DNA from 4 places in the Pseudoalteromonas sp. SWYJZ98 genome. Region 4 is predicted to be linked to each of the others. Evidence: predicted binding sites of a transcription regulator. Region 4 holds the regulator's gene; each other region holds the start of a gene.
What was found. The regulator sigma-54, encoded in region 4, starts transcription at its own class of promoters, with help from an activator protein. The targets are predictions, from matches to a motif close to GTTGGCACGNNNNTNGNNT.

Region 1 (7,475 bases), on a different contig from region 4:
ACGGTTATGAATACCGATAACCATACCTTCGTATACTTCAACACCGTGACCGATGAATAAACGGCCGCGCTCTTGTAAGTTGAATAATGCGTTAGTAAGTGCTTTACCAGTTGCGTTTGCAATCATTACGCCGTTCTTACGAACACCGATAGCGCCACCTTTATGAGGACCATAATGATCGAACGTATGGTACATAAGACCAGAACCCGAAGTAAGCGTCATGAAATCAGTTTGGAAACCAATTAAACCACGGCTTGGGATCATGAAGTCTAAACGCATACGGCCTTTGCCATCTGGAGTCATGTTAGTAAGTTCACCTTTACGTAGGCCAACTTGTTCCATAACAGAACCTTGATGCTCTTCTTGACAGTCAATAGTCACTGTTTCAAACGGTTCTTCTAGAACGCCATCTACAGTACGTAAGATAACTTCTGGACGAGAAACTGAAAGCTCGTAACCTTCACGACGCATGTTTTCGATTAAGATACCTAGGTGTAATTCACCACGACCAGAAACACGGAAGCTATCTGGGCTTGCAGTATCTTCAACGCGAAGTGCTACGTTGTGTACTAATTCTTTGTCTAAACGCTCACGGATATTACGTGACGTTACAAACTTACCTTCTTTACCACAGAAAGGTGAGTTATTTACAGAGAATGTCATTGTTACAGTTGGCTCATCAACACTTAGTGGTGGTAATGCTTCAACGTTTCCTGGGAAACAAACTGTATCAGAAATCTTAAGCTCACCAATACCTGTTACAGTTACGATGTTACCAGCGTAAGCTCTATCAGTTTCGATACGCTCAAGACCTAGGTAGCTTTGTACTGCACCAATTTTACCATTACGTGTAGTGCCATCAGCACTGATAATAGTAACTTGTTGGTTAGGAGCAACAGAACCACGTTTTATACGACCAATACCAACTACACCAACATAAGAGTTGTAATCTAGTTGAGAAATTTGCATTTGGAAGTCACCTTCAGGATCTGCATCCGGTGGTGATACTTCTTCAACGATCATCTTGAACATAGGTTCCATGTTGTCTGATGGTTCGTCTAAATCTAGTGTTGCCCAACCGTTGATTGCTGAAGCGTAGATTACTTTAAAGTCTAACTGTTCGTCAGTCGCGCCAAGGTTGTCGAATAAATCAAAGATTTGATCCATAACCCAATCTGGACGAGCGCCTGGCTTATCAATTTTATTGATAACGACGATTGGCTTTAAGCCTTGCGCGAATGCTTTTTGCGTAACGAAACGCGTTTGCGGCATTGGACCTTCTTGAGCATCAACAAGTAATAATACTGAGTCAGCCATCGAAAGTACGCGTTCAACTTCACCACCGAAATCGGCGTGTCCCGGGGTATCTACGATATTGATATGGTAGTCATTCCAAGAAATGGCTGTGTTTTTAGCCAAAATGGTAATACCACGTTCTTTCTCAATGTCGTTTGAGTCCATCACGCGCTCTTCGTTACCGCCGCGTGTTTCTAATGTACCTGATTGCTCAAGTAGTTTGTCAACCAGTGTTGTTTTACCATGGTCAACGTGCGCGATAATCGCTATATTTCTTAACTGTTCGATGCTCATATATTTACTCAGAGAAATTAAATTCTCATTGATCCTGCAAGATCTACGCACTCATCCACGCTTTCGCGAGATGTCCCAGCATAGGATTTAAAAGGGCGCATATTATCCCTCATTAATGACATGGATGAAAGTTTATCCAATATAAATTTCAAAACTTTCTCAATACTTTTACTAAGTATCTGTTTTATATATGACAATTATATGAATTAAATTTCAAATTTTTTTTGAAAAACAGCCTTTTTGGCTATTTTGCTGATCTTTTTGGTACTCTTTTGCATTTAGGTTATGCTATTTCCGAGCGATTAAATTAGCAGCAAATTGTGCCCTGTAAATTTTGCACCAAAAAGGAAAATTTACGCACCAATATAGTGCGTTTGTACATTCCATTTTGATGCAACGATATTTTTTTAATTTATAAACAGCTAGTTATAAAAATGGCACAAAATCAGCTTAGTAAATCCCAAAGCAATTATGCAGCAATAACAAAACCCAATAGTTGGAGGACACATGTCACAATCGGTTTTAGATTTTATTAAAGAAAATGACGTCAAGTTCATTGATTTACGCTTTACTGACACTAAGGGTAAAGAACAACATATATCTATTCCTCATCACCAAGTTGATGAAGACTTTTTTGAAGACGGTAAAATGTTTGACGGTTCTTCAATTGCAGGCTGGAAAGGCATAAACGAATCAGACATGGTATTAATGCCAGTTGCTGAATCAATCAAACTAGACCCTTTCACTGAAGAATCAACATTAATCGTACGTTGTGACGTAGTAGAGCCTTCAACACTTCAAGGTTATGAGCGCGACCCGCGTTCTGTTGCTAAGCGTGCTGAAGATTACATGCGCTCTACAGGTATTGCAGATACAGTTTTATTTGGCCCTGAGCCAGAGTTTTTCGTATTTGACGACGTTAAATACAAATCAGATATGTCTGGTTCTATGTACAAAATTGATTCTAAGCAAGCTGCTTGGAACTCAGATAAAGAATATGCAGATGGCAACACAGGTCACCGTCCAGGTATTAAAGGCGGTTACTTCCCAGTTGCTCCTGTTGATGACTTCCAAGATTGGCGTTCAGCTACGTGTCTAGTTCTAGAAGAAATGGGTCAAGTAGTAGAAGCACATCACCACGAAGTTGCAACAGCAGGTCAAAACGAGATTGCTACTCGCTTTAATACAATGGTATTAAAAGCGGATGAAATCCAAGAAATGAAATATGTTATCCATAACATGGCTCACTTATACGGTAAAACAGCAACGTTTATGCCTAAGCCAGTTGTTGGTGATAACGGTTCTGGTATGCATTGTCACCAGTCACTTGCTAAAGATGGTGTAAACCTTTTTGCTGGTGATAAGTACGGCGGCCTTTCTGAAGATGCGCTTTACTACATTGGTGGTATCATCAAGCATGCTAAAGCAATTAACGCTTTTGCAAACGCCTCTACTAACTCGTACAAACGTTTAGTACCAGGTTTTGAAGCACCAGTTATGCTTGCATACTCTGCACGTAACCGTTCTGCATCAATCCGTATCCCAGTGGTTCCATCTGAAAAAGGTCGTCGTATTGAAGTACGCTTCCCAGATCCAACAGCTAACCCATACCTTGCTTTCTCAGCAATGCTTATGGCTGGCCTTGATGGTATCAAAAACAAGATCCACCCTGGCGATGCTATGGATAAAGATTTATATGACTTACCAGCTGAAGAAGCAGCAGAAATCCCAACTGTTGCAGCATCACTTGACGAAGCACTATCTGCACTTAGCGCAGACCGTGAATTCTTAACTCAAGGTGGTGTATTCACTGATGACTTAATCGATGCTTACATCGAACTTAAATCTAAAGAAGTTGAAAAGCTTAACATGACAACTCACCCAGTTGAGTTTGAAATGTACTACAGCTGTTAATTTAGCTGTATAAAATATGTGTGTTCTCAAGCCCGCTTTGCGGGCTTTTTTAATGGTAAAATTAATCAATCTCCACTAAAGTTAAGTTACCGACAAAAATGCAGGGCTGCAGAGTGAACAACAAGATTTTATTACTATTAATTGCTTTAGGATTAAGCAATTATGGTTACGCTGGTGAAACAAAGATATACGCTTGGAAAGATAAAAATGGCGTATTAGTGTTCTCTGACACCCCTCATAAAGGTGCTAAAGAGGTAAAGCTTACCAGCCAAGATCTTAATATGCCTGCAACAAATACTGACATTTTTGACGAGCAACCCCAGCCCCAACAAGCGGCCTTTAGTATTGCCATTTCCTCACCTGATCATAACCAGACTATTCGTGAAAATACCGGCACTGTTTATGTTACTAGCCGAATAAAACCACGCTTTGAAACTGGTTTTACTATACAACTTTTTATTGATGGCAAAGCACATGGCCCAGCCAGTGACAGTTCAACCTTTGCAATAAGAGATGTAGAACGTGGTGAGCACACACTACAATTAAAGCTTTTGAATAGTAAAAACCAAGTTATTGCTATAAGTGAGCCCTGCATATTTTTTATGCACCGAAAAGGGCTAAACCTAAGTAACTAAATTGGGGCATTACTAAACGTGCAGCAGTGTATTTTACTATATAACTTGCTTGTAAATATCAACGCACTAAAATGGTGCAGCTATGATTAATAATAAAAACTTTAGCCCTGAGCTACTCGATGCTATTTGGCAAAATCAAACAACCGCTATCATGTTGCTTGATAAAAACTTCACCGTTGTCTATGCCAATACCAGTACTAGCGAACTGCTTGGCCTTGGTAACAAGCGCCTATTAGATCAGCCTTTCGATAGTCTTTTTAATTACCATTCAATCGATTTGCAGCGTATAGAACAATACTCATTAGTTGAAGGTGTAGATTGCCAGCAGCACAGAGCTGACGTGGTTTTTAGCGATTCTCGCCATGCAAAAGTAGCCGTAAGTACACGACAAATTAAGTTTGAAGGCTCACTTTATATTTTATTTGAGTGGCGCCAAACTGATGACGAAATTAAGCACGACCAAGCGTCTAATCAAATGCATCAATACCAAGCAGCCCGAAATCTAATTAGAGGCTTAGCTCACGAAATTAAAAATCCTTTAGGTGGAATTCGCGGAGCGGCGCAGTTATTGCAGTATGAGGTTGATCAACAAGAAAGAGACCAATGTGCTGAACTTATCATTGAGCAAGCCGACCGATTACGTGAATTAGTAGATAGGCTTTTAGGGCCAAATCAGCTTCCGCAAAAATCGTATGGCAATATACATCAATCACTTGAATCAGTTGCACGACTAAGTACGTTAGATAATTGTTCTAACATTAGCTTGGTTAAGGATTACGACCCAAGCATTCCTGATGTATACATTGATCAAGGTAAAATTCAGCAAGTAGTATTAAACATTGTTCGAAATGCTCAGCAGGCGCTTGTAGATGGCGGTGAAATAACAATAAAAACCCGCATTAATCATCAGCATCGTCGCCCAGGTAAAGCACCTAAAAAAGCCTTGTTGATCCAAATATCTGATAACGGACCAGGTATTGATCCCAGTGTACGTGAAACACTGTTCTACCCTATGATCACCAATAAAGAAGATGGCTCAGGGTTAGGACTCTCAATAGCGCAAACGCTGATAGATCAACATGATGGCTATATAGAATGTGATAGCTGGCCTGGACATACTGAATTTAATATCTATCTGCCCTTTGCAGATTAATGTTTGGAGTTTGCATGAAAACAGTTTGGCTTGTAGATGATGATGCTTCTATTCGATTTGTACTTGAAAAAGCACTAACCCGTGCAGGGTTTAACGCAGAAAGCTTTGCTAATGCGCAAGATGTATTAAGCGCATTAAAGTTTAGTCAACCTACTGTTTTAGTTTCGGACGTACGAATGCCTGGTATGGATGGCATGGCGTTGCTTGAGCTTATAGCAGAGCAAAACCCTGGGCTGCCAGTTATTATAATGACTGCCCACTCAGATTTGGACTCTGCAGTTAATGCATTTCAAAAAGGTGCTTTTGAATACCTAGCTAAGCCGTTTGATTTAAACGAAGCAGTGGCGCTAGTCGAAAGCGCATGCAGAGCAAACTCCACTAAAAAAACTAAGCGAAAGCAAGCTCCACCAAAAAGTGCCCACATTATTGGTGAAGCACCCGCTATGCAAGAAGTGTTTAGAGCGATAGGTAAACTATCGGCCTCAAGCATGAGCGTATTAATAAATGGTGAATCTGGCACAGGTAAAGAACTTGTCGCCAGCGCCCTGCACAACCATAGCCCACGTAAAGAAAATCAATTTATTGCACTTAACATGGCGGCCATTCCAAAAGAGCTTGTTGAGTCAGAGTTATTTGGCCACGAAAAAGGCGCATTTACGGGCGCCGATAGCGTACGTAAAGGCCGCTTTGAGCAAGCCAATGGCGGTACACTATTTTTAGATGAAATTGGTGATATGCCACTTGATGTGCAAACACGTTTATTACGCGTTCTTGCCGATGGTGAGTTTTATCGCGTTGGTGGCCATCAAAGTATAAAAGTGGACGTACGCATTATTGCAGCTACGCACCAAAACCTTGAAGATTTAGTTAAACAAGGCAAGTTTAGGGATGATTTATTTCATCGTCTTAATGTTGTGCGCCTACGTTTACCCGCTCTTCGAGAGCGTACTGAAGATATAGAAAGCTTATCGCAACACTTTTTACATAAAAGCGCTAAAGAGCTACAAGTAGAAAGTAAAGTACTGAGCCCTAAAGCGACTGAGCAATTACGTTTATTTAATTGGCCAGGTAATGTACGCCAATTAGAAAATACGTGTCGTTGGCTGACAGTTATGGCACCGGGTGAGCTTGTAAGCGAGCAAGATTTACCGCCGGAGATTCTGGATGCTTCACCAACCCAAGAAGAAGGTGATTGGCTCGATGCATTCCAACAATGGCTTAATCAAGAGCTAAAAAAAGGCAAAGAAAATATTTGGCCTGACATTCAAGCTCAGCTAGAAACTCGCTTAATAAAAACAGCCCTGGCTAATTGCTCTGGTCATAAGCAAGATGCAGCTATAAAAATTGGTTGGGGACGTAACACGTTGACCCGAAAATTAAAAGAGCGCAATATTAGCTGATTAAACGCTTTTAACACATTTGGTTATTGATGAAGCTAATCGAACATATTCCATTATTCAAACAAATGGAGATTATAAACAGGCTGCACTTTTTTAAAGAATTTACGCTCAGCGAGCGCCAAGTCTTATTGGAGTCGTTCGGCCTGTTATATTTAGTAAGCCAGCATCAATTTTTATTTAAGCAATACGATAACGACAAGCGCTTGTACATTGTACTTAGCGGCGCATTATTAGTATTTAAGCATAACCATTTACTAGAACTTGGCACTATAGAGCCCGGTGAATTTATAGGTGAAGGTGCCTTTATAAATAACCGAGAGCGCAGTACCAGTGCTCGCGCTAAAACCGACACCATAGTACTTGCCATTACCCCTGAAGCACTCACCCGCCTACCTAATGTTATCCGCGAAAAAATTAAAGACCGAATTATTGAAGGTATGAGCCTGCGCATTGCCAAATTAAGCGAGCATATAGAAACTCACGGTTAGTTCAATCCATATAAACAATTTGCAATGAGCAATCAAGCCAACTGGGCTTATTAACGTGCGCAGTAAAAGTGTAAGTATCTGAAGGCTTGGCACCAAAGGGGGTATTTACAAACGGCTGTGAATGACGATATGTTTGCGAATAGGTTTTATAATAAATAACAACGTAACCGTATAAAAACTCCCAACCTAACCTTACAACAGCGCCACTGGGTAAACTAAAGTCAGCATATTTATCTGTAAATGTAACAAGTAAATCATTGTACTTCTCTTCGCTGCATTGAGTTGTTCGTAACTT
Region 2 (7,475 bases), on a different contig from region 4:
ACCGGTTATTGACAATCCTCATTGCTGGATTGTGGTAAATGGCAGCGACAAGCCAAAACTAATATTTTATCGCCCGGTAGATTTTTGGCATAAAGTACCAGACGAGCCTCGCGACTTTTGGGCTGAGTACTTTGATATAGAGCTACTACTTCAGCCTGATCAAGTAGAAAAGTTATTACCATACGATAAAGCTAAATATGCTTACATGGGTGAATACATTGAAGTAGCGCAAGCTCTTGGTTTTAGTATTATGAACCCTGAGCCTGTACTTAACTATTTTCATTACCACCGCGCTTATAAAACGCAGTACGAACTTGAATGTTTACGCAACGCTAACCGCATTGCAGTAGATGGGCATAAAGCTGCACGCGATACATTCTTTAATGGTGGTAGCGAGTTTGATATTCAGCAAGCGTACTTAATGGCGACACGTCAAAGCGAAAATGAAATGCCGTACGGCAACATTGTTGCGCTTAACGAAAACTGCGCTATTTTGCACTACACGCACTTTGATCCAAAAGTGCCACACACCCACAACTCATTTTTAATTGATGCCGGTGCAAACTTTAATGGTTACGCTGCTGATATTACTCGTACGTATGATTTTAAAAAGCAGGGTGAGTTTGCTGAGCTTGTACAAGCGATGACAGTTCAACAAATCGAGTTAGGTAAAGGTTTAAAGCCGGGTATGCTTTATGGTGATTTACACGTTGAATGCCATAACCGTATCGCACAAATACTCAGTGACTTTAAAATTGTTAACCTACCCGCGGAGGAAATTGTTGAGCGTAAAATTACATCTACTTTCTTCCCGCATGGACTAGGACATCACCTAGGTTTACAAGTGCATGATATGGGCGGTTTTATGAGTGACGAAAAGGGCACACATCAACCATCGCCTGAAGGGCATCCGTTCTTGCGTTGTACTCGCCTGATCGAAAAAACCCAAGTGTTTACTATTGAGCCTGGTTTATACTTTATTGATTCACTGCTTGGTGATTTAGCGCAAACCGATAATAAGCAGTTTATTAACTGGGAAAAGGTCGAGTCATTTAAACCATTTGGCGGCATTCGTATTGAAGATAACATTATTGTTCACGAAGATAGCCTAGAGAATATGACGCGTAATTTAGAACTCGATTAATTTCTATAAAGACGAGTTAGCGAATAAACGTTAAAATATGCATATGAACGGGGCCTTTAGGCCCCATTTTTAATTGAGCTTTTAATATGTCTGAATATAAATATCCTGCTGCTGACGTTTTTCATCAAGAAGAAATAAAAAAAAGTACGTTTATAGTCCACATTGCACACACCCCCGATTTAAATTCAGCAAAAACATTTATTAAAAGCATTGAAGAAAAGTATAGCGATGCACGCCATAACTGCTGGGCACATGTGGCAGGCAACCCCGGTGGCAGCCATGTTTATGGTTTTTCGGACGATGGTGAACCAAATGGCACTGCAGGAAAGCCTATGTTAAATGTGCTGGTGGGTTCGGGCCTTGGCGAAATCACTGCCGTGGTGACACGTTATTTTGGCGGCATAAAATTAGGCACCGGCGGGCTAGTACGTGCTTATGGTGGCTCATTAAATAATGCATTAGTAAAATTGCAAACGGTGCTTAAAGTTCCCAGCGTTGAAATTACTGGGAGTAGCGAGTACAGCATGCAAGGCGCGATTGAGCAGTTATTAAAAACAAAGTATCAAGTGCTTAATATTGATAAGCAATTTACTGCTAATATTGAGTGGGTGATTACAATCGATAGCCGCGAAGCTCAGCAAGCAATCAAAGATATTTTTGATTTAAGTCACGGCGCAGTTGAGTTAACTATTAAAGAGTAATAATCTACACAAATTGCATATAATGCATACTGACCCTATTTAATTTGGTTGATACTACTCAGCCTGAATTTACTAATAATAAAAGCGACAAGCTAAATGCAATTTCGTACCATCATAAAAATTCTTGGCCAACTTGTTGCGCTGTTTAGTATTACCATGGTGCCTCCGGCACTGGTGTCTTTAATATACAAAGACGGTGGTGGTGTTCCCTTTGTTTTAGCATTTATTTTTAGTGTTGTTATTGGCATGATGGCTTATTACCCAAACCGCCATGAAAACGGTGATTTAAAAGCACGTGAAGGCTTTTTAATTGTTGTTTTGTTTTGGCTGGTACTTGGGGCGTTTGCGTCCTTGCCGCTTATCTTTTTACAAGAACCTAATTTATCGCTCGCCGATGCGGTATTTGAAGCATTTTCTGGCTTAACAACCACCGGCGCTACAGTACTTACCGGTATTGAGTATTTACCCAAGTCGGTATTGTTTTATCGCCAGCAACTCCAGTGGTTTGGCGGTATGGGTATAATCGTACTCGCTGTTGCTATACTCCCAATGCTAGGTGTTGGTGGTATGCAGTTGTACCGCGCTGAAATACCTGGGCCTGTAAAAGATTCTAAAATGACCCCGCGAATTGCCGATACTGCAAAGCACCTTTGGTATATTTATGTGTCGTTGACTATTACTTGTATGCTGGCTTATTGGGCTGCAGGGATGGAGTGGTTTGATGCGATATGTCATGCATTCTCAACGGTCGCTATTGGTGGCTTTTCTACTTACGATGCTTCCATGGGTCACTTTGACAGCCCTGTAATTAACTTTATTTGTGTGTTCTTTTTAATTATTGCCGCTGTTAACTTCTCCCTACATTACGCCGCAGTGGCCAGTCGTAATATACAAGTTTATATCAGAGACCCAGAGTTTAAGGTGTTTTTGTGTATTCAATTAGCCCTGGTGGTTATTTGTTTTACTGTACTTTCCTCTAACGAAATATTTGCTAATGGCGATGAAACCCTCGATCAGGCGTTATTTCAAGCTGTTTCGATGAGTACAACAGCAGGCTTTGCTACAGATAACTTTTCAACATGGCCGTTGTTTTTACCTATTTTACTTATATTTTCGAGCTTTATTGGTGGCTGTGCAGGCTCTACCGGTGGTGGCATGAAAGTAGTTCGCGTATTTTTACTTTATTTGCAGGGCGTGCGTGAGCTTAATCGTTTAGTGCATCCTCGTGCTATATATTCAATCAAGCTGGGCCGTAAGGCGTTGCCAGATAAAGTAGTAGAAGCTGTGTGGGGCTTTTTTTCTGCTTATGCGCTGGTATTTATTATTATTATGTTAGCGCTCATGGGCACGGGTATGGATAACATAACTGCGTTCTCAGCCACTGCTGCTTGTTTAAATAACTTAGGCCCAGGTTTAGGAGATGTAGCATCGCATTATGGTGCTATAACCGATGGGGCTAAATGGTTACTGACCATTGCAATGGTGTTTGGTCGCCTAGAAATATTTACCTTATTAGTGCTATTTACGCCTACATTTTGGCGTGGTTAAACGAGTCGTTTAAATTTTAATATACAAGTTAGTGGGAAAGGGATATGCCAACTTCAAATCTAGACAAATTACATCAACTAACTACAAGTGGTTTGGTCGATTTAGAAATATTAACCCCAACCGACAGTAAACGTGTAAAAACCGAGTTTGTTGGTTTGCTTGAAAATAAATTTATTATTTTAAATTACCCAAACTCTAGACGTTTACCTGCTAGTAGTGACTATTTACGTGATGGTGTAATGGTTGTTGTTAGAGCATTAATTGAAGGTAGTGGTGGGCAAGTTATAGCGTTTCGCCAACAAATAATGTCGGTTGCGTCTCACCCGGCTAAGCTTATATTTATTAACTATCCTAAGCAGGTGCAGTTATTTGCACTGCGCTCGCAAACGCGTATACCTACCTTATTACCTGCAAAGCTAAAGCTAAGTGACGACAGAATACTTGAAGGCCTCATTAAAGACATTTCGCTAACAGGAGTAATGTTTGATATTAGAGGTGATCAGCAAGATGAAAATATTAAAGATATGCAATGCACAGTAACACTCAATAGCAGCGATAAAAGTTTTGAAGGCGAAATTTGCAGTGCTAAGGAACATGTCGCAGGCGTGCGTTGTGGAATTAAGCTACTAGCAAGCGAGGATGAAATGAAAACCTTTATGAAAGAGCATTTTATAGACCCATCTGCGCTTGAGCCCACCGTTGAATAAATCGTTTTTCGCTTATTTGCAACAAAATGGCGTTTTACGTGAGTATTTATAAAGTATTTTTTGTTTTTATATAATTAAATATATTATTTAAATAAAACAGTGCATTACGTATTATTTTTTGTGTTATTAAATCTACCTCGTTAAAATTTATCTGAATTATTCTATAAATCCCCTTCTTTAATTTCCATACATTTAAAAATGTATCTTTTTATCTAAACATAACTATATGTTTTTAATAGTTTTAATGTATCCACTCTGAAGTGCGTTGCTAAAAGGCAACAGTAATTACTTTAAAAACCCCTTCTTTTTATGAGTTTTACATTTAACTATCTGAAATTTAATAGCTTTTAAATGTTGGCATCTAATTTGTTATACCCTAGGTGTACTGAACGAAATCGTGATTCAAAGTGAAATACTTAATCGCACACACATAAATTTGAAGGATACATATTATGAAAAGCATTAATAAAACTTTAGCACTTATCGCTATTGCATCTTCTTCAGCCGCTTTTGCTGCAACAGACTTTGACACACTTGATGTGGATGGCAGTGGCACAATTAGCCAAGCAGAAGCATCAGTAGACGCAAAATTAATGAGCATGTTCTCTGAACTTGATACAGACCAAGACGGCGAACTATCTAAAGAAGAGTTTTCACAAGTATAAGCTTAAAACTCTGGGGCGCTACTAAGAGCCCCACATTACTCAAAAAATTGAAGGATACACGTTATGAAAGCATTAAATAAAGCATTAGCACTTGTGGCACTAGCATCTTCTTCAGCCGCGTTTGCAGCAACAGATTTCGATACATTAGATGTAGATGGCAGTGGCACAATTAGCCAAGCAGAAGCATCAGTAGATGCAAAGCTAATGAGTATGTTCTCAGAACTTGATACTGACCAAAATGGTGAGTTATCAAAAGAAGAATTTTCAGAAGCTTAATTTAAAGTATTTATCCTGAGTTGCCAAAGACAACCTAAGTAGGCAAGGGAGCTTACGAAAGAGGATAACAAGGAAGTGAAAAATTACGTTTTAAGTTAAACGAAGCAATTTTTTTGATAGAACATTGAAGGATTAAGTTATGAAAAATTTAAATAAAGCATTAGCACTTATAGCACTAGCGTCTTCTTCTGCTGCATTTGCAGCATCAGGTTTTGACAGCCTTGATATTGATGGTAGCGGCACAATTAGCCCAAGCGAAGCGGCAGTTGATACAGATTTAATGGCCGAGTTTATTGAGCTAGATACCGACGGTAGCGGCGAGCTTTCTAAAGAAGAGTTTGCTAATTACTAATTAACCTGAACTCTGGATAATAAATCTATCTCTAGCAGCTATTTTCAGCGCTAACTGCGTTGAATTTACTTGCAATAGGCCAGCTATTGACGCGTAAATTCGCCTTGTTTTCACTGAAAATCTCTGGCTAGAGAAAATAAATTTAAATATCACCATGATTCAATACGTTAGTAAATCTCTTAACCAGAGTACAGGTTAACTAACCTTTTTCAGATTAAACATTTTTCACAGTCAGGGATCTTTGAAAAGGACTTCCCATATTACTAGGAATATTATTATGAAAACATTCAATACAACACTTGCAGTTATCGTTTTAGCATCTTCATCAGCAGCATATGCAGCAGTGGACTTTGCCTCTTTTGATGCAGATGGCGACGGTGCGATTACAATGGAAGAAGCAAAGGTTAACCCTCAGCTTGTAAAGATTTTTGATGATTTAGATACTGATGGAAATGGTGAAATCTCTAAAGAAGAGTTTTCAAAGGTACAGTAATCAATATTCGAAGATACTCCACTAAAGCCGCCTTAGTCAGCGGCTTTTTTGCGTTTATGCCAAATAATTATAAGAATATAGCACTTACCTGGAATAGCTTTTCTACAACGGTAATGTGTTTCTTGTCGATTAGAAACATAATGACATGATCGCCCGACATAATAATTGTATCATCGTGGGCTATCAGTACATCGTCGTTACGTACTATTGCGCCAATAGTAGTACCAGCAGGGAGTTTAATGTCGGCAATAGCACGGCCAACCACTTTTGAAGTGTTTTCATCGCCATGAGCAACGGCTTCAATTGCTTCTGCTGCACCTTTGCGTAATGAGTACACATTAACAATATCACCACGGCGTACATGAGTAAGCAATGCCGATATAGTGGCTTGCTGCGGCGATATGGCAATATCTATTTCGCCGCCTTGTACCAAATCAACGTAAGCACCACGCTGGATAAGCACCATGGTTTTTTGTGCGCCCATACGTTTTGCAAGCATGGCTGACATAATGTTTGCTTCATCGTCGTTGGTTACGGCAATAAACACATCTACTTGTTCAATATGCTCTTCTGAGAGCAGTTCTTGATCAGATGCGTCACCACAAAAAACGACCGTGTTATCGAGCATTTCCGAGAGTTGCTCGGCACGCTCTTTACTGCGTTCAATTAATTTAACCGTGTGGTTTTTTTCAAGTGAGCGGGCAAGGCCTGCCCCAATGTTACCGCCACCAGCTATCATAATTTTTTTGTAAGAACGCTCTAGTTTTTGTAGCTCGTTCATTACTGCGCGTATATGTTTTGTAGCGGCAATAAAAAACACTTCGTCATCGGCTTCAATAACGGTGGTACCCAATGGTTTTATTGCTTTACCTTGACGATAAATAGCTGCAACACGGGTTTCTACATTAGGAATATGCTCTTTAAGTGCAGATAACGCATAACCTACAAGTAAACCGCCATAGTAAGCTTTTACGGCTACTAACGAGAGCATGCCATCAGCAAACTGCAATACTTGCAGAGCACCAGGGTAGTCAATTAAACGGCGAATATACTTAGTGACCAGTGCTTCGGGAGCAATGTAATGATCGATTGGTAAATCATCGTTTTGAAATAGTTTTTCGCGGTACTTTAAATATTGCTCTGAGCGAATGCGGGCAATTTTAGTGGGCGTTTTAAAAATACTGTACGCCACTTGGCATGCAACCATGTTCACTTCATCTGAACTGGTTACCGCAATAATCATATCGGCATCTTCAGCACCTGCACGGCGTAATACATCAGGATGCGCGCTGTGGCCCATAACCCCTTGTAAGTCGTACTTATCTTGAAGTTCACGTAATCGGTTACCGTCTATATCAACAACGGTAATTTCGTTTTGTTCGCCAACTAAGTTTTCAGCAAGCGTAGCACCAACTTGCCCGGCACCGAGTATAATTATTTTCATTATTTACCCGTGGTATTGATCATAATTTAATTAAAAAAATAGCCATTTAATGTTTCATAAATGGCTAACTATTTAGTGTACGGCTATTAGGCTTTTTTAACTAGCTTAGCGTAATAAAATCCATCACTTTCACCGGGCAGTAACT
Region 3 (7,475 bases), on a different contig from region 4:
CACAAATAAAGCTTTTAGGTAATACTTTATGGGCAAAGTATATTGTTCTTCTTTTATTTTTACTTTTTAGTAAACTTGCCTCTGCTAACGGCGATTCATTAAATGCAACTTCACATGCGCTAGACTTTGACACAACTCAAACTCTCATCAATAACATAAAACTAAATGAATTAGACTATCTTCAAAATGGAGACAAACTCACTCAAGCGTTTAAAATAAGCAAAGATCAAAATTGGGAAAAGCTTCATTTAGAAGCGGCCGCTTTGTATGCGGAGTTACTTTTTAGACAAGAAAAATACGCAGCGTTAAATACTCACTTATCCTATTACTTAAAGAACAAAGAGTTACCAAACCAAAAAAGTGTATATTTATTATTTCTCGAATCACAACTCAAGTCTCTAGCGAGGGATGCAAACCCAGCTCCAGCACACAAGCTAGCCACAAAATTAGAAGAGAGCCTGCAACAGCATTCATCTAAAGAAAAAATTATTATTTTACGAGCACTTGCTTACTATTACACCGATACAGACGCATTGAAAAAGACCCTAAATGTTGCACTAGAGGGGCTAGAATTAGCATTAAAAGATGACGACTCAGCATCTCAGGGATACTTTTTTAGAAAAATAGCCGATGCATATAATTATCTAAACGAAAAAGACAAAGCCATATATTATGCAAAAAAAGCGGTTGCGGCATATGAGCAAACACAAGACGGGCTTTTTACTGCAAAAGCATATTGGAGTTTAGGCAATATATTGCTCGAGATAAAAAAACCTAAAGATGCCTTAATATACCTAGACAAAGCATTGCTCTATTTTAAAAAAGCTAATATGCAAAAAGGCTTAACCTTTGCCCAATACTCAATTGCTAGCATTGAGTACTTACAAGCAAACTACGATAAAGCTTTAACTTTAACTAAAGAGAACATTGAGCTTGCTCGTTCTGCAGGTGTACACGACATGCAACTCGCATCGCTCATTTTGTTAGCTGACATATATATAAAACTAGATTTACTTGATCAAGCAAATGAAGCAAACGATGAGGTATTTTTAAACTTAGATAAATTCAGCCGCAGTATTTATAAAGCCGATTTTTTAAGTAAACGCTATGAGCTAAAGCGACGCCTTAACTACACTAACGAGGCTTTTGAAGCAATTGAACAAAAGCTCCTTTATACAAAAAAACACTACGAAGCTACCAGTGAAAGTAATATAAAAACACTACAGGTACAGTTTGAAGTAAAAGAAAAAGAAGAAAAAATACAGCAACTAGAGTACGAAAAAGACATTAGTGAACTACAAGCTAAAGAAGAGTACCAACAAAAAATAATTTGGCGACTCAGCGCTGCTATTGCGTTTATTTTAGTGATTGCTTCATTATTTTTATTTTATCGGCAAGCTCGACAACGTCAAAAATATCACGATATTTCATTAACAGATTATCTAACAAATAGCCCTAATCGCAGAGGAATAATGCGCGCAGCAGAAGCAAAGCTTGATGAAGGTAAAATGACGATAGCAATTGTTGACTTAGACTACTTTAAAAAAGTTAACGACCAATTTGGTCACGATGTTGGAGATTTAGTTCTTATTTCCTTTGCAAAGGCTGCAAAAGAAACACTAAGTGGTGATCATCAGTTTGGCCGCTACGGCGGCGAAGAATGGTTGTTTGCACTAAATTCGGTTGACGAACTAGCTATTCGAGATATATTTGACCAGCTAGCCACTAGGTTTACCGAGCATTGTAGTAATATAAAAGACCTTCCTAGTAATACAAAAATCACTTTTAGTGTGGGAGCCTCTGTAAGTAGCCCTTTAAAAAGCACACTAGATGTTCTTATTAAGCATGCAGATAAATTACTTTATAAAGCAAAAGAAAACGGCAGAAACCAAATCGTTGTTGATTAGATAAATACAGCTAAAAGTACTTGCTCAGTTAATTGACTAAAGTCCATCTAAAACCATCTGTTTAATTTTATGTGCTTTTACAAAATGATCTAATTTATGAGTGTGTATCCACCAAGTAGCGGCCTCCATAAGTAGCTCTGGGTCGTCGTTTTTATTGGCAAAAAATGCATAAAAAGAAAGCCCTACATTTTCGCCTTTAGCTGCTATTTTTTTATCGCACACAGTAATTATTTTTGCTCTTAGTTCTTCCCTCATACATACCTTATTTAATTATACTTTTACTATTAAAATACGCCATTTAAAAAGCTAACGATTAGCTGTAAAAGGCTTCTATCAACCAAGCCATGATTCTCAAGCTCTTTATTAGGCGTATTTACTTTTGCAGCTTTGCATTCATTATCTAATGTCTCATTTTTACGTGTATCGGTTTCGTATGCAATATCTGCTTGTTCCATACATTTTGCCGAGCCTGCGTAAGGCTGCGCCGCACAAGCGCTTAGTAATAAAAAAAGTGAAATTGCTATCAATAATTGCTTCATAAATAATCCTATTTTTACGCAACTTATTTACTTTAAATTACAGCTGCAAGTTAGCCTATTTACTTTTCTACCACCATTACAAAAAATTCAAAAAAGAACGTACCGATGGCATCAAAAAAAGTGTTATTTTTTTCATCCTTTTTAATTTGTGCGCTAATGCATTGATTGTAAACCTGTGAGCTTGTTTGAGCGCCATTTCGATCAACCATTTCAGCCTCTTCAATGCATAAGTTAGAGTCAGAACGCGGGGCTGTACTACATGCACTCAGTAAAGCGCACAGTAGTAATGCGGCGACGGGGCTTTTTATGTTCATCCTTAAACTATCCTATTAAGTTAACGTGCTACCTGCATTTATACCGATTGATGTTATATGTGGGAGTAACATATAGGTTGTACCTAAATAACGCTGTTACTTTATCACTGCAATAAAATAAACAACCAGTAAATATTTGTAAGGTTCTGTAGGAATTTATACTCACTTTTATAATTGAACTACGCAAAAGCCTGAAATTATTGCATTCATATCACTGTAAAATTTACAGTGATCGCAGCCAAAGAATAAAAAATTAAATTAAATTTATTAAAATACAATAACTTAATATTTGGCATTTAGTTTGCTAGTTAATGATATAAGCAAATAAATTGTAAAAGGACTAGTTATGAATATTTTTGAAGCACTACGTCATGACCATGACAAACAACGAGAATTGGTAGATGCGCTTATTCAAACACACGGCGACACAGAGCAGCGCCACACGCTAATGGATGAGCTAAAAACAGAATTAGAAAATCACGCAAAATTTGAAGAACGTTACTTTTATAACCCACTTATGTTTGATGACTTAACTCATGAAAAAGCGCGCCACAGCGTAGCTGAACATCACGAAATTGATGAATTAATTGAACAACTTGAAGATACCGAAATGAGCTCGTCAGCATGGTTAGTTGCAGCTAAAAAGCTACACCATTTGGTACATCATCATTTAAGTGAAGAAGAACACGAAGTGTTTCAATTAGCGGGTAAAGCACTTACCGAAGGGCAAAAAGAGAGCCTTGCTGAGCAATACAACGACGCAATGCATTAGTTGCATAACATGCAAACCTACTTCCACACACTCCCTGTGTACTTATTGGTTATAAGCCCTATGGCTTATAACCAATTTTTTTGCATGTACTTTATTACTTTACAGTAAATTTCACGTCTTGGTCGCGTAATAAGTAAAGTGCAAAACACGCAGCCCACATTGGCCATGCAGTAAAGAATAATAAGTTATTAAAGCCATCTATGTACTGGTTGTACGAAGAAAGTGTAGATAAACCATGCATTACAAAAATGATACCGTACGTTATACGCTTTTTAATACCTGCTAAAAATGCTAAAACAAGCACTAACTGCACCGCACCAATAATGTAAGCCACTATATCTGTAGAGCCACTAATACCGTAAAAATGTTCAAAAATACGTGCGCTATGCCCAGGATTAACAAACTTATCGAATGTCCACATAACCATTACAATAAACACGCCTAAACGCAAAGATAAAAGTGACCACTGCAAACGGTTTTGCACATCAGAATTCATTGAACCTGTCATAAAATTTCCTTAAATGAATATTAATAAACGTAGAAGTAAGCTAGACCGTATAAGTTATTTTTATTTCAAAAATTTTTAATTAAATTCATTAGTTAAGCCATGCTGTACTAAAAGTGAAGCTTATTTAAGTAATTTAAAAATGCTGCATAAAAGTTAACTCTTTTAAAATGTTAGCAGGTTGAAAGTAGTCTATAATTAATAAATCCTATTAAAAGCAAACATTTACATTCACTCTAATACAATCGCCCTATTAATATTTTATCGACTAATAAAACAATAGTACTTAATTACCAACTTTGTAATGCATCTGTTTTGTTATGTTCTAAAAAACAAAAAGAATCAAAATTTTACTGAAAGTTATTTTTAATCCTTTCGGTCTTTATCGCCAACAACATTTTAACCGTAGAGAGAAAACGTTTGAAACACGCATATTTAGCACTTTCCCTAGCCACCATATTAAATACACCACTTAATGCTTTTGCAGCCGAAGAATCAAAATCAGCAAAAGAAGGCGCAATTGAGCGTATTGAGGTGGCAAGCCAAGTTATTAAATCTCAAGGTCTTTCGGTTAAAAATGCCACTGTAGACGGCCCTTTTGGCGACAACTTAGCTCTACGAGATATAGCTCGTTCAGTAACACCAATTTCAAGCGAGTTAATAGAACAACTCAATATTACGACTTTACAAGATGTACTTGCAGTAAGCCCTAATACCTATTCAGCCAGTGGTTTTGGGGCACCAAGTTTACCTACTATTCGTGGGCAACTAGGTGAGCTTTTCCAAGATGGTACACGCCGCCAAGCAGGTAATAATGGCTTTGGCGTGCCGTTATCGTTCAACTCTATAGAACAAATAGATGTAGTAAAAGGCGCGCCACCGGTATTATTTGGCTCAAGCCAACGCAACGGTGGTTTTGTAAACTTACATTCTAAAAAAGCATCAACTGACGACAGTAAAGGCAAAGCAACGGTATCTGCAGGACGATGGGATCAGTACAGCGTTTTAGTTGATTACAGTGCACCTATAGTAAAAGACAAAGTAGGTTTTAGAGTAAGCGCTGAACACATTGATAACGGCAGTTACTACGACTTTTCGGGCACGAAAAGCGACAGCCTATTTGCAGCACTTAAGGTGTTACCTGATGACAAGAGCAGCTGGGATATTAACTTTGAGTTATACCAAGTTGAATTTACCGATAACGCAGGTATTAACCGCCCTACTCAAGCCTTAATTGATGATGGCCTTTATATTACCGGCCAAGGCGTGCAAGCCAATGGCAGTTCAGTTCCAACGGCAGGTTCTATTGTTTCACCTACTGGGCAAGTAAAAATAGACCGTAGTACAGTACTTACCGACCCTGACAATCAAAACGAAGCCACTACTTATTTACTACACAGCATTTATAAGCGTGAACTTTCAAACAATGCATCTATAAAAAATATTACGTATTTTCAGCACTTACAACGCGAAGAAATTGCACAAAATAGCTTTGTTGAAATTATAGATGGTGCCGATACCGCGCAAAACCGTACCGAACTGACTTACCAATGGAGCAACGAACAGCAAACAATTTTTGCTTTTGATGTGCGTTACAACCGCGTGCTAGGCTACAGCCAATTTACAACAGAAGCCGACTTACCTATTGATTTAACTGGCCCAATTTCAAATCGCCGCATTCCTTTAACTGATGCACAACAAGCACGCTTTGTTGAACTTCGCCCAGGTGTATTTGTATCGCCGGGTGGTCAGTACGATATTAATAACGACGGCAGTGGCGACTTTAACTTATCAGACACTACCGATTCGCGCTCATGGCAAACGGGTTTTGCTATTCAGCAAGATTCTGATTGGACTAATAAGTTTCATACAAGTGTTGGCTACCGCGTTGATTTTTATGACGTAGAAGCAAACGACCCAATAGCACCTGTAGGGCAAATTGCCGCCAGCGACAGCATTAACGACACTTTGCATTCAGGGCAAGTAAGTTTTAATTACCGACTCAGCGATGATTACACCACTTATGGCGCAGCAAGTTACAACGAAGCCACATCAAATAGCATGGCTGGCGGCACTACACTTGGTGGCGACAATACCATTAGTGCACAAAATTTTGCCACCGAAAATACCCTAGTTGAATTTGGTTTAAAATATGCACCAACCAATAGCGATTGGTACGCTGATGGCGCAATATTTAGTCAACGCCGTAGTTTACGTAACCGCGATGGCAGTAATACCGGTATTCGCACCACAGGTTTTGAAAGCCAAGTATTTTACGATGCCTACCCGTACTGGTTAAGCGCAGGTTATAGCTACATTGACGCCCGCTACGATAATTCTGCAAGTAGTCAAGATTCTGCCCAAGTAGCCGATGCATTTGACAACTCACGCCCTGATATTATTGCAGGCACCAGTGTGGGCGCTCCTAGTTTTACCGCATTTGCGCCTTCAAGTAGCCAAGTTCAAGGCATTCCAGAGCAATCTTTTAGCTTTAACGGAAATTATTCAATTAATTCGAAATGGCAAACGGGTTTTTCAGGTCTATATACAAAGAGTTACCCATTAGACTTTTTGGCAACCGTACATATTCGCGATCAGTACACATTAAACGTAAATACTAGCTATGCTTTTACGCCTAGCACCAAGTTACGCTTAGATGTAAACAACGTTACCAATCAAAAAAATTGGCGCCCTGTATTTGAAGGCGGTTATTTTGGTGCAACCTTGGCTTTTCCTGAATTACCAATAAACGCCAAGCTGACGCTTACGCATAATTTTTAAAGACAAGTTTGAAAGAGAGAGAACATGATTAAAAAAATACTTTTGTTATTAATTGCAGCGGTCGCCATCGGCCTGTTCTTTCATTTTGATTTGCACCAACTACTTACGCTTGAGGGCTTAAAAGGCTCGATGGATCAGTTTAGCCAATATAAAGCGCAATCTCCGCTATTAATAATTGGCGGATTCTTTTTATTGTATGTGGTGGTTACTGCATTGTCTTTACCGGGCGCGGCTATTTTAACACTGGCAGCGGGTGCTTTATTTGGCTTAGTTGAAGGCTTATTGGTTGCATCGTTTGCATCAACCATAGGTGCTACATTGGCCTTTTTAGTATCACGTTACTTATTGCGCGACACCATTAAAAAGCGATTTCCTGATCGTTTAGCAGCCATTGATGCAGGCGTTGAAAAAGAAGGCGGCTTTTACTTATTTACGTTGCGTTTAGTGCCGGTGTTTCCGTTCTTTTTAATCAACTTGTTAATGGGCGTAACAGCCATCAAGTCATGGACTTTTTACTGGGTAAGCCAAGTGGGTATGCTAGCCGGTACATTTGTATTTGTTAATGCAGGTACTCAGCTTGCTCAAATAGAGAGTTTATCGGGCATTTTATCGTTGGACTTAATTTTATCATTCGCTTTATTGGGCGTATTCCCATTT
Region 4 (7,475 bases):
GTTGATCGTTAACAGTACTGAAGCTGTAGCCCTGCTCATTTAAATAATCATGCAGCTCTTGATCAGAGCCTGATTTTATCGCGATGCTCACAACGGGGTATTTATTCTCGTTTGCGAGTTCGTTTATGGCAGGGGAGGTAATACTACAAATAGGACACCAAGTTCCCCAAAAATACACAAGCGTGGGTTTATCTTGGCTCATTGCTGCTAAATCAATGTTTTGCCCTTTATAATCGATTAATTGTAATTGAGGATTTGCTGGCATGACAGGTTGCCGCCACCAATTGACGGCGGTATAAAGGACGAAAAATATAGAGCCATATACCAGTACACTTTTTAATATGGATACGCTTTTTTGTTTTAGCGTTTTTTTAGGTATGTCATTTTTATGTTTGGTATCCGTTGCCATAGCTACTGATTTACCCTAAGTATTTTTGCTGTAGTTTTTTACATTTAAAGCGTTTAATTTATATCAGCAACCATGTAGCAGTACCTAAAAAGGCGAATATACCAACAATATCAGTCACCGTGGTTAGCACCACACTCCCTGCAAGAGCAGGGTCTATATTCATTCTTTTAAGAATTATTGGAATACTTGCACCAGCAACACCTGCCACCACTAAGTTCATAAACATAGCGAAAGCGAGTACGCCACCAAGCATAAAGTCCCACTGCCATAGCGCAATAACACCCGCAATTAATAGTGACCACAAAATACCGTTTAGCGCGCCAATGGCCAGTTCTTTCATCATCAAGAAACGTTGGTTTGTTTGGTTTATATGACCTACTGCAATACCACGGATAACAAGCGTTAATGATTGGCTACCAGCAACACCACCCATAGAAGGGACAATACCGTTAAGCACAGCCAAAATAGGTAGCACATCTAAAGTGCCTTCAAAAAAGCTAGCTACAAAAGCAGCTGCAAGTGCGGTTAGTAAATTAACTCCTAGCCAAACTGAGCGTTTTTTAGAGCTTTTTAGTACAGGCGCGAATGTATCCTCTTCATCATCAAGACCGGCTAGGCTTAATAAGCTATGCTCGGCATCTTCTCGGATTACATCAACGATGTCATCGATAGTAACACGACCGAGGAGTTGGTCGTTATCGTCCACCACAGGGGCCGATATCCAATTATGGCGCTCAAATAATTGCGCTACTTCACTTTCATCCATTGAGATTGGGATAGACTCACAATCTTCATCCATTAAATCGCGCACAATTTTTTCTGGCGGATTAGTTAATAATGTACTCAGCGATAAAGCGCCTATAAAGCAGTTATGTTTATCAACAACATATAAATCATCTGTACCCTCTGGTAACTCACCACGCAGTCTAATATAACGAAGTACAACATCGAGTGTTACATCAGGGCGAATGGTCACCGTATCGGTGTTCATTAGCGCACCTGCTGAACGCTCTTGATATGACAGTGCTTGCGTGGCACGTTCACGGTCTTGAATGTCCATCGCGCTAACAACGTCTTTATAGACGGTATCTGGCAGGCTACGTAATACTTCACCTAAGTCATCGTGGCCCATGTCTTCAGTTGCGGCGGCAATGTGCTTAGGTTCCATTTGGGCAATAATGCCTAAACGAACATCTTCAGATAATTCTTCAAGAACATCACCCTGCACATCAGGATCGACCAATTGCCAAAGCAGTCGGCGAATTTTATGCGGTGATGATTCTAATAATAATGCGGTATCACAAGGAGCCGTTTTTGCGAGCATGCGCCTAACTTGAACAAATTGACCACTATTGAGTGACTTCGTCACCTGTTTTAGTTGCTGTAGTGGGTAATCTTGTTCAAAAGCTTCAGGCATTGGCGTCCTTTATAAATTGTTATATTACTTTATGGGGGGGAGGTGAGTTAACTGGCGTTACTAACCTATCTATTTTATATATCTGTTTTAATTGAAGCATTAGTAATGCGAATATTGTTTTTATAAAACAGGTTATTCTTGTTCATTAAAGCGTTGTGCTATTAATTCTCCAACAGCGTGTAAAGCTTGCTCAGAATCAGGGCCTTTACAAACAACTTTAACTTCTTTTCCTTGGCTACTTTCAAGTAACATTAGTGCAAGTACGCTATCGCCTGCTGCTTCTTTGTCATCTTGGAATAATGTGATTGTCGCATCAAATTGTACTGCTAATTGCGCAAGCACAGTAGCTGCTCTGGCGTGTAAGCCTAATTTGTTTTTTATTAAAAAGGTATCTTCACAATGCATAACTTACTCTACCTAAGCTGAACAGGTGATTATTCAGCTATATTATTTTTCTTGCTCGCGATGGCGAATTTTTACATTGGGATGTGTCATTGCGAAACTTTCACCGATAGTTTGCGCTAAATACACAGAGCGATGTTGCCCGCCTGTACACCCAATAGCAATGGTTAAATAACTGCGGTTATTTCGTTCTAAATGTGGTAACCACGTTTGTACAAATGTTTGAATTTGCCATGTGAATTTTTGCACTATGCTGTGATTAGCTAAATAGTCTTTAACCGGTTGATCTAACCCATTTAAAGGCTTTAACTCTGGTTCCCAGTGTGGATTTGGTAAAAAGCGTGCATCAAATACGTAGTCTGCTTCTTTTGGTATACCGTGTTTAAAACCAAATGATTCAAATGTGACAATCAGTTGCTTATCTTTTTTACCTAAAATCTTTTCACGAATAGATTCAGCGAGTTGATGAACACTTAAATCAGTCGTATCTATCATAAAGTCGGCGCGAGTGGTTAATACATCAAGTAATTCTTTTTCTTTTTTGATGGCTAAATCAAGGGGCAACGAGTCTATTGATAGTGGGTGTAATCTGCGTGTTTCAGAAAAGCGTTTGATCAATGTCTGATCGTCGCTATCTAAATAAAACAACGTAGGGTTTGCAAAGCCAGGCAAGTATTCAAGAATATCGTTAAATTCATCTTGTTCTTTAGGGATGTTGCGCACATCTATGCTAACAGCAATTTTATCGTAGCTATCAGACACACTGCGAACTAATGAAGGTAGTAGGTTTACTGGAATATTATCTACGCAATAATAACCTAAATCTTCTACAATGCGCAAAGCAACCGACTTTCCAGAACCAGAACGGCCGCTTATGATAATTAACTCCATTTAACACCCTTTATAAAACTATGATTGATCGACAATAACTTGGTAAAGCTCAGTATCAGATTTTGCACTGCGTAACTGTTTACAAAAATCTTTGTTGTTTAGTTTATCAGCAATGGTTGCTAGAGTCTTTAAGTGCTGCTGGTTATCGCCATCTGGTACGATGAGTGCGACAAAAATATCAACAGGGCGATTATCGATTGCATCAAAGTTTATTGGAGTTTCGCTAACGAGCACTAAAGCCAAAGGCTCTTCTGCACCGCTCATTCTTCCATGAGGAATAGCAATGCCACGCCCTATACCTGTACTACCTAATTTCTCTCTGCTCATTAAAGCGTTAAGAATATCTTGTTGCGGTAAATACGGAAGTTTGTCGTGAGCAAGTTCGCTAATGAACTCTAAAATTCTTTTTTTGCTATTAAAAAGGACCGCAGCTTTGCTGCAGTCCTGGCATATAAGTGAACTTAATTTCATCATATTAGTGTCGAGCAAGCTTCTCTTTGTGTTTGATTACTTGGCGATCGAGCTTGTCGATCAACGAGTCAATAGCGGCATACATATCTTGATGTTCTGTAGAGGCAAATAGCTCAGCACCGCTTACGTGTATTGTGGCTTCTGCTTTTTGATTTAATTTTTCTACATCGAGAATGACATGAACATTATTAATATGATCAGAGTGTCTTTCAAGCTTCGCAAATTTAGTATTAATATAGTCTCTTAGTGAATCGGTTAATTCTACGTGACGACCAGTTAAGTTTAGTTGCATAAGCATTACCCTCTTAGTTTAGCGTCTTAAATCAGACTTTTACGCTGATTTGACGGTGGAATAGCAAGAGATTCACGGTATTTTGCGATTGTACGTCTTGCTACTTTAATTCCTTGCTCAGCCAATATATCCGCTATTTTGCTATCACTCAATGGTTTTGCTGAGTTTTCTGCTGCGATTAATTTTCGGATAAGCGCACGTATTGCTGTAGATGAACATTCACCACCGTTTTCAGTACTTACATGGCTTGAGAAAAAATATTTAAGCTCAAATATACCACGGGGTGTATGCATGTACTTTTGAGTAGTCACACGCGAAATTGTCGATTCGTGCATTTCTACCATTTCAGCGACATCATTTAAAACCATTGGTTTCATGGCTTCAGGGCCATGTTCAAAAAATCCTTGTTGTTGCTTAACAATACAATTAGTAACTTTTAATAGCGTGTCGTTTCTACTTTCTAAGCTTTTAATAAACCATTTAGCTTCTTGTAAATGTGAGCGAATAAACTGGCTGTCGCCACTTGATTTTACAGTGCGAGACATTGCCGCGTATTGGCTATTAACACGAATTTTAGGCATGCTATCTGGGTTTAATTCGACAACCCAGCGACCTTTAATTTTTTTAACTGACACATCAGGAATAACATACTCAGATTCTTCCCTTACAATAGTATCTGCAGGTTTTGGGTTGAGAGTATGTATTAGTGTCATCACTTCTTTAAGCTCTTCTTCTTTAAGCTTAGTTTTTTTCATTAATGTACGATAGTCGCGAGCTGCTAATAGATCAATATGCTCGGTTAAAATCATTTTCGTTTCATTAATGTAAGGTGTTTCTTTATCAAATTGATTAAGCTGAATACACAAACACTCTTGTAAACTACGTGCAGCAATACCAACAGGATCAAACAGTTGAATGCGTTTTAATACCGCTTCAATTTCATCAAGTTCGACTTCGTTATCATCTTCGTTTTCTTGATTAAAGCTTTCTAAAATTTCTTCGCAACTGAGAGTTAAAATACCTGAATCATCGACGGCCTCTACAATCGCAATCGCGATGGCTTCATCGGTAGGGCTAAATGGCGTTAGTTGTAATTGCCACATTAAATACTCATGGAGCGTTTCAGTAGAGGCGCCTTGGTATATAGATTCGTCTTCAGGCATTGGACCTGATGAGGCTGCTGGGGCGGCACTCATGTACTCATCCCAACTAACATCCATAGCCATGTCGTCACTTAGCGTGTCTTTTGCAAGTGCTTCACCAGTATCTTGTTCGTATTCGCTCGGAGCATCATCAGCAGATGCGCTAACAGTTATGTCATCGGTATCAGCTTTTTGCTCGTTTTTACCAGCAGCGTCTTCAGAATAGTCTGCCTCTTCAACCTCTAATAGTGGATTACTGTCGAGAGCTTCTTGTATTTCTTGCTGGAGATCCAATGTACTGAGTTGCAACAAACGAATAGCTTGTTGCAACTGTGGAGTCATTGTAAGTTGCTGGCCCATGCGCAGCTGTAGTGATTGCCTCATGTATCTCTAACAATCCTTTTATGTTGTTATAATTAATACTAGCAGATGCTTAAAGACATGGCGTAAATGTTACAGCCTAAATTGCTCGCCTAAGTAAACATCGCGTACTGTTTTATCATTTAATACGTGTTCTGGAGTACCTGATGCAATCAGCTCCCCATGAGAAACAATGTAGGCTTTTTCACAAACATCAAGGGTCTCTCTTACGTTATGGTCGGTAATTAATACACCAATCCCACGATTTTTAAGATGTTCTATTATTTTCTTTATATCTAATACCGAAATAGGGTCAACACCGGCAAACGGTTCATCCAGTAATATAAATTTAGGATCTGCTGCCAGTGCTCGTGCTATTTCTACACGACGACGCTCTCCACCCGATAATGCCATACCTTGGCTATCACGAATGTGTTGTATGCTAAATTCATCTAATAAGTTATTGAGCGTGTCTTCTCTGGCTTGTTTATTTAGTTCTTTGCGCGTTTCTAAAATGGCCATTAAGTTTTGATAAACAGTCAGCTTTCTAAAAATCGATGACTCTTGTGGTAAGTAGCCTATGCCTAATCTAGCACGACTATGCATAGGTAAAAGAGTAATATCGTTATCATCAATAGATATTTTACCTTTGTCGCTAGGAACAAGCCCTACAATCATATAAAAAGTCGTTGTTTTACCAGCACCGTTAGGGCCAAGTAAGCCAACTATACTGCCAGCTTGTACTTCAAGGCCGACGTTTTTTACAACTTCACGACCTTTATAGCTTTTTGCCAATAGTTCTGCTTTTAATGTGCTCATGGTTGACCTTTATCGCCTTTTTTACTTTTTTTAGTTTCGATCGGTACTAAAATTGTGTGAACGCGGTCAGTTGAGTTTTCATCTTTTTCGGCACTGATGAGCTGCTGCTCTATGTCGTAGGTAATGCTTTTAGCATTTATTTTTTGTCCGGCTTGCGATACTTGTGCATTACCAACAAGCGTTAAAAAACGCTTAGATACATCATAACGTACTTCGTCAGCACTGGCGCTCATAGTCGTGCCGTCTGATTGCTTTTCTTCAAAGTGCGCAGGGCTACCTGTGGCAATTAATAATTGTTTATTATCACCAAGTTCATCACGTTTGTGTACTTCGAGGCGATCGGCTGTAATGCGGCGATTACCGTGAATAATCTCAACGTTTTTCTCAAAAATACCCACATTAGCTTTCAATTGACCTTCTTGCTTGTCGGCACTTATTGAAATTTGATTGGCAGCAGGTTGCGTGTTTTGCTCTGCAGCACTACTATTAAACGCTAGTATAAGTGTAGGAATTATAAGTGATTTTAATATTTTATTGGTCATAGTATATGGTTCGCGTATGGTTAATTAGTTTTATCACTTCGGCTTTTAAGTCGGCTTCTAGGCCTTTACCGGTGATTTTTAAATTGGGTCCAGTGATGATGACGGGTTGCTCCGAACGCATTGTTAATAGCTTTATATCAACCTGAATATTATCAGCATTGATTTTGTCTATCATGGCGTTATCGGTTAAATTTTTGGCAACCACATTACCTTCTAAAATTAATTGTTTATCTTCGTATAATGTTGCTTCGTCTGCATTTATTTGCCACGTTTGTTGTTCGTTATATAAAGTAAAAATGGGTTTTTCGAAAAACGTGAAACCTAATTGCTGGTATAGCTCCATTTTAGCCGCAGTGACTTTGTGGCTAATTTTACCTTGCTCATCATAGGCTGTCTGTTTGAGCTCAATAGCTATGTAATCAGGCTTAGCAATAACTTCAGGCTCAGCCTGAGGCACAATATTTGTTTGTGCAAAATAAGGGTACCAAAGCCAAACCATACAGCTAATGAATAAAACGCTTAATATTATGCGCGCTGCATTCATGAACTAGTGCCTTGTGTAGTCAATGCTTTACCATTTTCAAGCATGAGCAAATCGGTGAGTTCTCTCACAGCACCAAAACCACCAGGCATTTGCGTTACATAGTGTGACAAACGCTTAATAAGTGGGTGGGCATCATTTACTGCAACGGCAAAGCCTACTAACTCCATAACAGGCATGTCAGGACCG

Region 1: a site for sigma-54 is predicted at 2,024-2,042, ahead of glnA (glutamate--ammonia ligase). Genes of this name have one in related genera too.
Region 2: a site for sigma-54 is predicted at 4,454-4,472, ahead of I6F10_RS17585 (EF-hand domain-containing protein). Genes of this name have one in related genera too.
Region 3: a site for sigma-54 is predicted at 3,049-3,067, ahead of I6F10_RS03795 (hemerythrin domain-containing protein). Genes of this name have one in related genera too.

What each region holds. Positions count from the first base shown of each region.
Region 1 is NZ_JADYXA010000012.1:45,112-52,586, forward strand. Features, by position in the region: gene typA (translational GTPase TypA) at 1-1,590, opposite strand, end outside; gene glnA (glutamate--ammonia ligase) at 2,098-3,504, shown strand; gene I6F10_RS09875 (DUF4124 domain-containing protein) at 3,618-4,139, shown strand; gene glnL (nitrogen regulation protein NR(II)) at 4,222-5,292, shown strand; gene ntrC (nitrogen regulation protein NR(I)) at 5,307-6,692, shown strand; gene I6F10_RS09890 (cyclic nucleotide-binding domain-containing protein) at 6,722-7,180, shown strand; gene I6F10_RS09895 (hypothetical protein) at 7,182-7,475, opposite strand, start outside.
Region 2 is NZ_JADYXA010000046.1:10,584-18,058, forward strand. Features, by position in the region: gene pepQ (Xaa-Pro dipeptidase) at 1-1,144, shown strand, start outside; gene I6F10_RS17570 (YigZ family protein) at 1,231-1,845, shown strand; gene I6F10_RS17575 (TrkH family potassium uptake protein) at 1,942-3,393, shown strand; gene I6F10_RS17580 (flagellar brake protein) at 3,438-4,100, shown strand; gene I6F10_RS17585 (EF-hand domain-containing protein) at 4,553-4,765, shown strand; gene I6F10_RS17590 (EF-hand domain-containing protein) at 4,829-5,041, shown strand; gene I6F10_RS17595 (calmodulin) at 5,181-5,393, shown strand; gene I6F10_RS17600 (EF-hand domain-containing protein) at 5,671-5,886, shown strand; gene trkA (Trk system potassium transporter TrkA) at 5,954-7,330, opposite strand; gene rsmB (16S rRNA (cytosine(967)-C(5))-methyltransferase RsmB) at 7,417-7,475, opposite strand, start outside.
Region 3 is NZ_JADYXA010000003.1:192,039-199,513, forward strand. Features, by position in the region: gene I6F10_RS03775 (tetratricopeptide repeat-containing diguanylate cyclase) at 1-1,907, shown strand, start outside; gene I6F10_RS03780 (DUF6500 family protein) at 1,944-2,162, opposite strand; gene I6F10_RS03785 (hypothetical protein) at 2,192-2,446, opposite strand; gene I6F10_RS03790 (hypothetical protein) at 2,506-2,760, opposite strand; gene I6F10_RS03795 (hemerythrin domain-containing protein) at 3,107-3,532, shown strand; gene I6F10_RS03800 (hypothetical protein) at 3,627-4,040, opposite strand; gene I6F10_RS03805 (TonB-dependent receptor) at 4,458-6,818, shown strand; gene I6F10_RS03810 (FAD-dependent oxidoreductase) at 6,843-7,475, shown strand, end outside.
Region 4 is NZ_JADYXA010000001.1:240,037-247,511, reverse strand. Features, by position in the region: gene I6F10_RS01190 (protein disulfide oxidoreductase) at 1-409, opposite strand, end outside; gene mgtE (magnesium transporter) at 468-1,826, opposite strand; gene I6F10_RS01180 (HPr family phosphocarrier protein) at 1,959-2,231, opposite strand; gene rapZ (RNase adapter RapZ) at 2,274-3,119, opposite strand; gene ptsN (PTS IIA-like nitrogen regulatory protein PtsN) at 3,138-3,590, opposite strand; gene hpf (ribosome hibernation promoting factor) at 3,595-3,882, opposite strand; gene I6F10_RS01160 (RNA polymerase factor sigma-54) at 3,909-5,408, opposite strand; gene lptB (LPS export ABC transporter ATP-binding protein) at 5,478-6,203, opposite strand; gene lptA (lipopolysaccharide transport periplasmic protein LptA) at 6,200-6,745, opposite strand; gene lptC (LPS export ABC transporter periplasmic protein LptC) at 6,735-7,289, opposite strand; gene kdsC (3-deoxy-manno-octulosonate-8-phosphatase KdsC) at 7,286-7,475, opposite strand, start outside.